2 regions of the Neoundibacterium parvum genome follow, and region 2 is predicted to be linked to the other one. Evidence: predicted binding sites of a transcription regulator. Region 2 holds the regulator's gene; the other holds the start of a gene.

Region 1 (4,775 bases), 520 kb from region 2:
AGCAAGATGGCGCGATCAAGATACTATTATGCAAGCGCGCCATACAACCACGCTATGGTTATTGGACGCTGCCAGCTGGCTTCATGGAGAACGACGAAACCACCAGTCAGGCAGCGCAAAGGGAAACCGAAGAAGAAGCCGGTGCAAACATCGCCCTGCATGAATTATTTTCCATTCTGAACGTTCCGCGCGTCAATCAAGTCCACCTGTTTTACCGCGCCACCTTATTAGACCTCGATTACCTTGCCGGCACTGAGAGCTTAGAGGTGCAACTATTTAGTGAGCAAGAAATCCCCTGGACTGAGATCGCCTTCCCCACAGTAAGCAATACACTCAAATTTTTCTTTGCGGATTTAGCCAAGGTCAAACAGGGCGGCAACTTTGAACTTCATACGCATGACTTGTTCCAAGCCATGCGCGAATAAAGCCCTCTCACCACTACCAACTGGTTTCACGCTCCGCAGTAGATGAAACCTTGTGGATAGACAGATCGGCACCCTCGAATTCTTCTTCCGGATCCAAACGTATCCCGACTAGTTTTTTGAGGCTGCCGTAAATTAGCCAACTACCCACTAGCGCAATCGAGATACCCAGCAGGGTGCCAACTAATTGCGAGGCAAAGCTGACGCCACCCAAGCCACCTAGCGATTTCAAGCCGAATATCCCAGCCGCGATCCCTCCCCAGGCACCACACAAGCCATGCAAAGGCCAGACCCCAAGCACATCGTCGACCTTCCATTTATTTTGGGTCCAAGTAAACATCCAGACAAAGATCGCACCGGCAATCCCACCCGTCATCAAAGCTCCCAATGGGTGCATTAAATCTGATCCGGCACAGACCGCCACCAAGCCCGCCAAAGGTCCGTTATACACAAAGCCAGGATCGTTTTTACCCATGACCAACGCCACCAAGGTGCCGCCCACCATCGCCATCAAAGAATTGATCGCCACCAGGCCGTTCATCTTATCGAGCGTCTGGGCACTCATGACATTAAAACCGAACCAACCCACCGTCAAAATCCATGCTCCCAAGGCTAAAAACGGGATGCTGGACGGCGGATGCGCTGCAATCGCGCCGTTTTTCATATACCGTCCGCGCCGCGCACCCAGTAACATGACAGCTGGCAAAGCCACCCAACCTCCAAAAGCATGCACCACCACCGAGCCCGCGAAATCATGAAACTCTTCCGAGAACATGGCTTTGAGCCAGGCTTGAATGCCGAAGCGCTGATTCCAGGCTATCCCTTCAAAGAAAGGATATAAGACCCCAACCAATAAGGCGGTAGCGATCAATTGTGGATAGAATTTGGCGCGCTCTGCGATACCACCCGAGATAATGGCGGGAATTGCCGCTGCGAAGGTTAGCAAGAAAAAGAACTTGACCAATTCAAAGCCATTACGCTGCACCAACACCTCGGCACCCGCATAAAACTGTATACCGTAGGCGATACCGTAACCGACAAAAAAATAGGCGATGGTCGACACCGCAAAATCAACGATAATTTTAACCAAGGCATTCACCTGATTTTTTTTGCGTACCGTACCCAACTCAAGAAAGGCAAAACCCGCGTGCATGGCTAAAATCATGATCGCCCCCAGCAAGATGAACAAGGCATCCGCGCCACTTTTGTGTGCATCCATATAAAATCTCCCGATAAATGTGCAAATACTAAATACTGACGCACTAGTAAAGCAATAAATGTACCAATTTAGTGCGAATTTAAATCATTGATTTATATACCTAATTTTTTCCAACTTATGACCCAGCTTAATTTTGCACCAAAATATAGCGCCTTTTTGGTGCGCGGCATGCGATACGCACTAGGGCGATCATGATTCCCTGGTTAGAACTCGATACGCCGTTTCCGGATGTAGGCCAGGCGTTGGGCGCAGATCAAGAAGCGGCAGGCTTGCTGGCCGCCGGCGCCGATCTGTCGGTTGCGCGTTTGTTAGATGCCTATAAACATGGGATATTTCCGTGGTACTCGGAAGGCCAGCCGATACTTTGGTGGTCTACCGATCCACGTATGGTCTTGATGACGGCTGAGTTTAAGCTTTCGGACAGCCTTAAAAAAACCATCAGAAAAACTGCCAAAGATGCGCGTTGGGAGTTGCGCTTCGATACTGCTTTCGAACAGGTGATGCGCGCCTGCGCGGCACCACGCCGCAATGGTGCTGGCACCTGGATCTCGCCCGAGATCGTCAAAGGCTACACAGATTTGCATGCCGCAGGCTATGCGCATTCGTCTGAAGTATGGTTAGATGGTGAATTAGTCGGCGGTGCTTATGGGGTCTGCATAGGGAAAATGTTTTACGGCGAATCGATGTTTGCACGGGTCAGCGATGCCTCAAAAATAGCGATTGCTCATTTGATATTTTTCTTGCGCGCACATGGCGTGGAAATGATAGACTGCCAGCAAGAGACCGCCCATCTGGCATCCTTAGGTGCGCACCCGATTGCCAGAAGTGATTTTGTACGCTGGATAGAACATGCTACCGAGCTGCCGAGCATCGCAGTTTGGCAGCCCCTGAAGAACTTCTCTGTTTGATTTTTTCAACTTAGGCTGAGGGTATGAGGGATGACTATGCTGACGACCACGAATGATAAGACTGACAGGCAAGCCTTACAATTATCATGACTCAACTCAACGATCTGCCTTTCGCCAGCATACAGTTCTATGCCACCGCGCCCTACCCATGCAGCTATCTGGATGGCTTACAGGCGCGCTCGCAAGTAGCGACGCCAGCGCATTTAATCAATGCGGATGTCTATTCCGAACTCATACAAAACGGCTTTCGGCGCAGTGGTATCTTTATCTACCGCCCGCATTGCGACAGCTGCCAGGCTTGCGTGCCAGTGCGGGTACGGGTCAACGAATTTCAAACCACCCGCAGCCAAAGGCGTGCATACAAAAAACATGGTGAACTGGTGGCCAGCGTGACGAGCTTAAGCTATCAGCACGAACATTATGAGCTCTACCAAAAATATCAAAACCACAGACATGCGGGCGGTGGTATGGACCACGATAGCCGCGATCAATATGCGCAGTTTTTACTCCAGAGCCGCGTCAATACTCGGCTAGTAGAGTTTCGCGATGCGCAACAAGTCTTGCGCATGGTCAGCATCATCGACATTTTGAGTGACGGCCTGTCCTCGGTCTACACCTTTTTTGATATCGAGGATGAAACCGCCTCGTATGGCACTTATAATGTGCTGTGGCAAATCCAGCAAACTCAGGAGCTCTCATTGCCTTACGTGTATTTGGGTTACTGGATAGCCGCTAGCCCGAAAATGGCGTATAAAACCAATTTTAAACCGCTAGACGGCTTAATGCGTGGCCAGTGGCAGCCGCTGTAAGCTTATGCTAAGCAGATACTCCACTGTGTATATTTTAACCCCCCACGTTTTATTGCGCGGACAGACCATTTTTTACCTATACTCCCCCTAAAATAACACTAACTAAGCATCATGCCCGCCAAATTACTGTATTCCCTGGTTCGACCTTTTCTGTTTTCTATGGACGCCGAAAGCGCCCACGATCTGACCCTGCCTAGCTTGCGACGCGCCCATGCGCTGGGCCTGACCCGCCTGGTGAACAAACCGGCATCAGATACGCGCCAAGTGATGGGGATAGATTTTCCTAATCCTGTCGGTTTAGCCGCTGGTCTGGATAAAGATGGCCGCTATATCGATGCACTCGCTTCACTCGGTTTTGGCTCTATAGAAATCGGCACGGTAACGCCACGCGCTCAGGCTGGCAACCCTAAGCCGCGCATGTTCCGCCTGCCGCAAGCGAACGCCATCATCAATCGCATGGGTTTTAATAATGGCGGGGTCGATGCCTTCGTCGCCAATGTGCAAGCTTCGCGCTTTTATCAAGACAAACAAGGTGTACTGGGCCTCAATATCGGCAAGAACGCCGATACACCGATAGAACGCGCGGCCGAAGATTACCTGCACTGCCTGCAAAAAGTTTATCCTTACGCCAGCTATGTGACGGTGAACATTTCTTCCCCCAACACCAAAAACCTGCGCCAGTTGCAAGGCGCGGACGAACTCGACGCCCTACTGTCACAACTCAAGGACGCGCAGCAAAGACTGGCCGACCAGCACAAGCGCTATGTACCGATCACCCTCAAAATTGCACCGGATATCGACAGCGAACAGATCAAGAACATTGCCGACGCCTTATTGCGTCACAAGATCGATGGCGTGATCGCCACCAACACCACCATCACGCGCGACGCGGTCAAAGGCTTGCACCACGGCGAAGAACCGGGTGGTCTCTCGGGCGAACCGGTGTTTGAATTATCCAATAAAGTGATACGCGCTCTAAAATCAGAATTGGGCGATGCTCTGCCGATTATTGGCGTGGGCGGTATCTTTTCGGGTGCCGATGCAGCCACAAAAATGCAGGCCGGTGCGGCGCTGGTACAAGTCTATTCCGGCTTAATCTATCGCGGCCCGGCACTGGTCAAAGAGTGCGCGACGGCTTTGCGTAAGTCAACTTAAACTAGACTACATTTACTCGCCCTTAATCCCGTTTAAAAACTTCTAATATAGATTCCTATGCGCCATACCCAACTAGGCAAGAGTGATTTAAAAGTGTCGACTATCTGTCTCGGCACGATGACTTTCGGCGAACAAAATACCGAGGCCGAGGCGCATAGGCAGATCGATTACGCGCTGGAGCGCGGGATTAATTTCGTCGATACCGCCGAACTCTACCCTGTCATGCCGCGCGCCAAAACGCAGGGCAAGACCGAAGATTTTA
Region 2 (4,775 bases):
TGATTTTTGACGTCGACGGTATCTTGACCGATGGCTGCCTGCATTTTGGCCCTGAGGGTGAAATGATGAAGAGCTTCAATGTGCTCGATGGCCAAGGCATCAAACTATTGCAACAGTCTGGCGTGATCACCGCCATCATCAGCGCGCGCCAATCAGCCATCGTGACCAAACGCGCTGCCGACCTGGGAATTACCCATGTCATGCAAGGCATACACGAAAAAAAAGCGGCGTTCCTGGAGCTAATCTCCATTTTGGGTATCAAAGCCGAGCACTGCGGCTACATCGGTGATGATGTGATCGACTTACCAGTTTTATCCCGGGTTGGCTTTTCTGCCAGCGTACCGAATGCACATGCCGAAGTAAAGTCACGGGTGCATTACCTCACTCAGGCGCAAGGCGGCAATGGTGCGGCACGGGAAGTTTGCGATTTTATTTTGCAGGCTCAAGGCCGTTACGATAGTGTCTTAGCTAATTTTCTGGCATGAAATATCATCTTACTGCCGATCGATTTCGCATTTGGCTAGGCGTCGTCTTGCTAGCCTTAGTTACCCTGGGTAGTTTTTGGATACTCAAAACTTTGCGTCAAAATGGTGACGAGGCGAATGCGCGCCGCAGCGTGCGTAGTGAGCCTGACTACTATGTTGAAAGATTTAATTTCATACGTTTGCCAAATAATGGGCAGGCCAATGTCAGCATAGTCGGCGACAAGCTCACTCATTATCCACGCAGCGATGATCTGGAAATCCAACAAGCGCGCATCACCAGTTTTTCCGCGGATAAATCACCGATGTATATCCGTGCCTTGCGCGCAGTAATCGAGCAAAAATCGACACTAACATCGCCCATACGCGAGCATGATCAAATTCATTTACTCGGCGATGTACAGGTCGATAGACCGGCCACCAGCACCTCGAGCTTCATGCAATTGAACACCGACTATCTATTGGTTTTACCAGATGAAAACACCATGAAAACCGACACCGCGGTGACGATGACGACAAGCACATCGGAAGTGCACGCGGTTGGCATGACAGCCGACAACAATACCCAGCAAGTGGAGTTACTTAGCAAAGTAAGAGCGCGTTTCAGTCGCGCCGGCACGTCCCCAAAACCCCAGTCTTAAAGTAAATCAGGAAAAATTTTCTATGTATGCCATCCGCAATTCAGGCCTGAGTTATCTCGGCCAATTAACGATATCGCTGTGTTTTCTGGCGCCTGTAGCTTGTGCTCATGCCGAGAAAGCCGACAGTCAAAAAGAAACCAATATTGAAGCTGAACTTTCCAATTCTGATGGCAAGAAAAACGTCACTACCCTTACCGGCGACGTGGTATTGACGCGCGGCACGCTGATAGTCAAATCGGATCGCGCCGTGATTACCCAAACTGCCGACGAGCACATGAATGTGGTGCTCACCAGTAAACCGGGAAAGCAAAATTTCTTCCGGCAAAAACGCGATGGTGGCGATGATTTATGGGTAGAGGGCGTGGCCGATCGCATCGAATACGACGATAAAACTGAATTAGTCAGGTTTATCTCGAAGGCACGTGTCAAGTATCTAGAAGGCAAAAAAGTCACGCAAGAGCAAGAAGGAGAGTTTCTTTCTTACGATAGCCTCAATGACGTGTTTGTTGCGACAAACAGCATAAACGGCACTCATGTGCCAGGTGCTGGTCGCGTGAAATTGACGCTGCAACCCAAGCTGGCAAAACCAGTCAATCTTGTTACTCCGATCAAATAATATGACTAGTACACTCGTCATTCAGGGTTTGCAAAAACGCTATGGGGCGCGCCAGGTGGTGCGCGATGTTTCTTTAGAAGTGAAAAGTGGCGAAGTAGTCGGCTTACTCGGCCCCAATGGCGCGGGTAAGACCACCTCCTTCTATATGATCGTCGGCTTAGTCCCCTCAGATGCGGGGAAAATCGATATCGACGGCGTTGATATCTCGCGCCTACCGATACACCAGCGCGCCAAACTTGGCCTATCTTACTTGCCACAGGAGGCGTCGGTATTTCGCAAGTTGTCGGTGGAAGACAATATCCGTGCGGTACTCGAATTACAAACCGATGAACACGGAAAATCTTTAAGTAAAGCCGCCATCGAACAGCGTCTCGATGCCTTGCTCAATGACTTGCAAATCGAAGGCTTGCGAGAAAATCCAGCGCTCTCTTTGTCTGGCGGTGAACGCAGACGGGTAGAAATTGCCCGTGCACTGGCAACCAATCCGCGCTTCGTTCTGCTCGATGAACCGTTTGCCGGGGTCGATCCGATTGCGGTCATAGAGATACAACGCATCGTGGCTTTCCTGAAAAAACGCGGCATAGGCGTCTTGATCACCGATCACAATGTGCGTGAAACCTTAGGCATTTGCGACCACGCCTGCATCATTAATCAGGGTGCGGTATTAGCCAGTGGTAGTCCGCAAGAAATCATCAGCAATGAATCGGTCAGGCGCGTCTATTTGGGAGAGCATTTCCGCATGTAGCGGAAATCATTATCGGCATGAAGCAAAGCCTACAGCTACGCACCTCGCAACATCTGGCGCTCACGCCACAATTGCAGCAATCGATACGGCTACTGCAATTGTCTACGCTAGAACTGCATCAAGAGCTAGAAAACTTGCTGATAGAAAATCCCATGCTGGAGCGGGTTGATAATCCTCTCGATAGCGCGGTACGCTTGTTGGCGGACGGCGCTATTGGCAGTACAGAATCACGCTCAGAAACGGAGTTCGGGGTCAGCCCCGTTGATGATCAGAATAATGCAAGTAGCGATTCGGGCGAAGTCTCTGAAGTCAGTAATCCTAGCGACAGTACCAGTCCTAGCGAAACCGACTGGAGTTTTGATGACGCTCCGCAAGGCAGTAAATCCTCAGAAGAAGATGAGGGAAGACCGCAATTAGAAGCGGCGCATATTTCCCTAAAAGAACATTTGCTAGAGCAGATGCGCCTGAATCTGCGTGAACCACGCGATCTGGCCTTGGTGGAATTGGTGATCGATGCTCTCGATGACAGCGGCTATCTGATCGAGAGTCTGGAAGATATTCATTCCAGCATTCCGCTAGAACTCTTGGTCGAACCTGAAGAACTCAATTTTGCCTTGTTTATGGTGCAAAGTTTTGACCCGCCAGGAGTGGGCGCTCGCAACTGCGCTGAGTGCCTGGCGCTGCAGATCAAACGTCTGCCCAAAATCCCTTTCGTCACCCGCCGCCTCGCACTTGCCATAGTAGAAACGCAAATAGGCTTATTTGCGCAACGCGATTTTGCTCGCTTAAAGAAAATTTTTAATTGCGACGATGAAGATTTGCGTGAAGCGCAGGTGGTGATACGTTTGTGCAAACCCAAACCTGGCGCCGAGTTTGCCGCCAGCAGTTCTGATTATGTGGTGCCAGATGTGATCGTCAGCAAATCGGCTGACGGCTGGCAAGTGGTATTGAACCAAGACATCATGCCTAAGCTGCGCGTGAATAGCATGTATGCCAATATCATGAAGCAAAATCGTGGCGATGGCAGCCTTACCCCGCAGTTACAGGAAGCACGTTGGCTGATCAAAAATATGCGACAACGTTTCGAGACTATCTTGCGTGTTTCGCAAGCGATAGTTGAAAGACAACGTAACTTTTTCACACATGGAGCGGTCGCGATGCGCCCTCTTGTTTTGCGCGAAATTGCTGATACACTGGGTTTACATGAGAGTACAATTTCTCGTGTGACCACTCAGAAATACATGCTGACCCCACATGGTATGTTTGAGCTGAAGTATTTTTTCGGTAGCCACGTCGCCACTGAAACCGGGGGAGAAGCATCATCAACGGCGATACGAGCACTCATCAAACAATTGATAGGAGCAGAAAACCAGAAAAGCCCACTCTCTGATAGCAAGATTGCAGACATGCTGGGTGAACAAGGGATGGTCATTGCGCGCCGCACAGTCGCCAAGTACCGCGAAGCCCTTAAAATTCCACCAGTCAGCTTGCGAAAATCTTTGTAAATATTGTTCTTGAAATTTTGCCTTAAATTGCTATATATGATTTAGCTCAAACAGGTTTTTCAGATTGGGCCCATAGTAATAGCGATAGTGTCATCAAGTAACATCACCATAGGAGCGTTTTATGAATCTCACCATCAGTGGTCATCACCTTGAAGTAACTCCTGCAATTCGTGAACATGTACAAAATAAGCTAGAACGTATCAGGCGACACTTCGATCAAGTCATTGATATCGCCGTCACCCTGACGGTCGACAAGCTCCGAGAAAAGGACAAACGTCATAAGGCAGATATTAATCTGCACATCAGCGGTAAAGATATCCACGTAGAAAGTCTGGCGCATGATCTGTATGCAGCCATCGACACTCTGGTAGACAAACTAGATAGACAGGTCATTAAACACAAAGACAAAATTCAGGAACATCCGCATCAAGCGATCAAACATATTCCTGATCCAGCCTCAGTGTAAGACTAGCAACCCGCAAAGGGAATCCAAAACTAGGACGCTCATCAGCGTCCTTTTTTGTTTCCGTCTAGAATCCACCTCCACGACAAGACTGGTTTGTACGCTTCCTTGGCAAGCTGCGCAGCATCGCCCTTTTCCAATCGCCCCCAGATTCATTGTCTATCCAGCTAAAAAATGGATAAAATGACAGTCTCAATTAAGTTAAAAATCACTGCGAAAGCATACGGCAAGTCGAGTTTTTTGTGTTTCAAAAGTAGGCATGCCTGTCGCACACTGTTTATGCGGGTTTCCAGCCTATCTAGCCGGTAAGCCGCATGCAGATT

The links. Region 2 encodes sigma-54, which starts transcription at its own class of promoters, with help from an activator protein. Its sites were predicted from a motif close to TGGCANGNAANCTGCTTT; they were not measured.
Region 1: EJN92_RS03050 (ammonium transporter) is a predicted target of sigma-54. The motif match lies at 1,690-1,707, and genes of this name have one in related genera.

What each region holds. Positions count from the first base shown of each region.
Region 1 covers NZ_CP034464.1:689,836-694,610, forward strand. Annotated here, with positions in the region: gene EJN92_RS03045 (NUDIX hydrolase) at 1-425, shown strand, start outside; gene EJN92_RS03050 (ammonium transporter) at 439-1,641, opposite strand; gene aat (leucyl/phenylalanyl-tRNA--protein transferase) at 1,833-2,549, shown strand; gene EJN92_RS03060 (arginyltransferase) at 2,636-3,358, shown strand; gene EJN92_RS03065 (quinone-dependent dihydroorotate dehydrogenase) at 3,470-4,513, shown strand; gene EJN92_RS03070 (aldo/keto reductase) at 4,571-4,775, shown strand, end outside.
Region 2 covers NZ_CP034464.1:1,213,555-1,218,329, forward strand. Annotated here, with positions in the region: gene EJN92_RS05120 (KdsC family phosphatase) at 1-485, shown strand, start outside; gene lptC (LPS export ABC transporter periplasmic protein LptC) at 482-1,123, shown strand; gene lptA (lipopolysaccharide transport periplasmic protein LptA) at 1,146-1,739, shown strand; gene lptB (LPS export ABC transporter ATP-binding protein) at 1,741-2,484, shown strand; gene EJN92_RS05140 (RNA polymerase factor sigma-54) at 2,502-3,989, shown strand; gene hpf (ribosome hibernation-promoting factor, HPF/YfiA family) at 4,111-4,455, shown strand.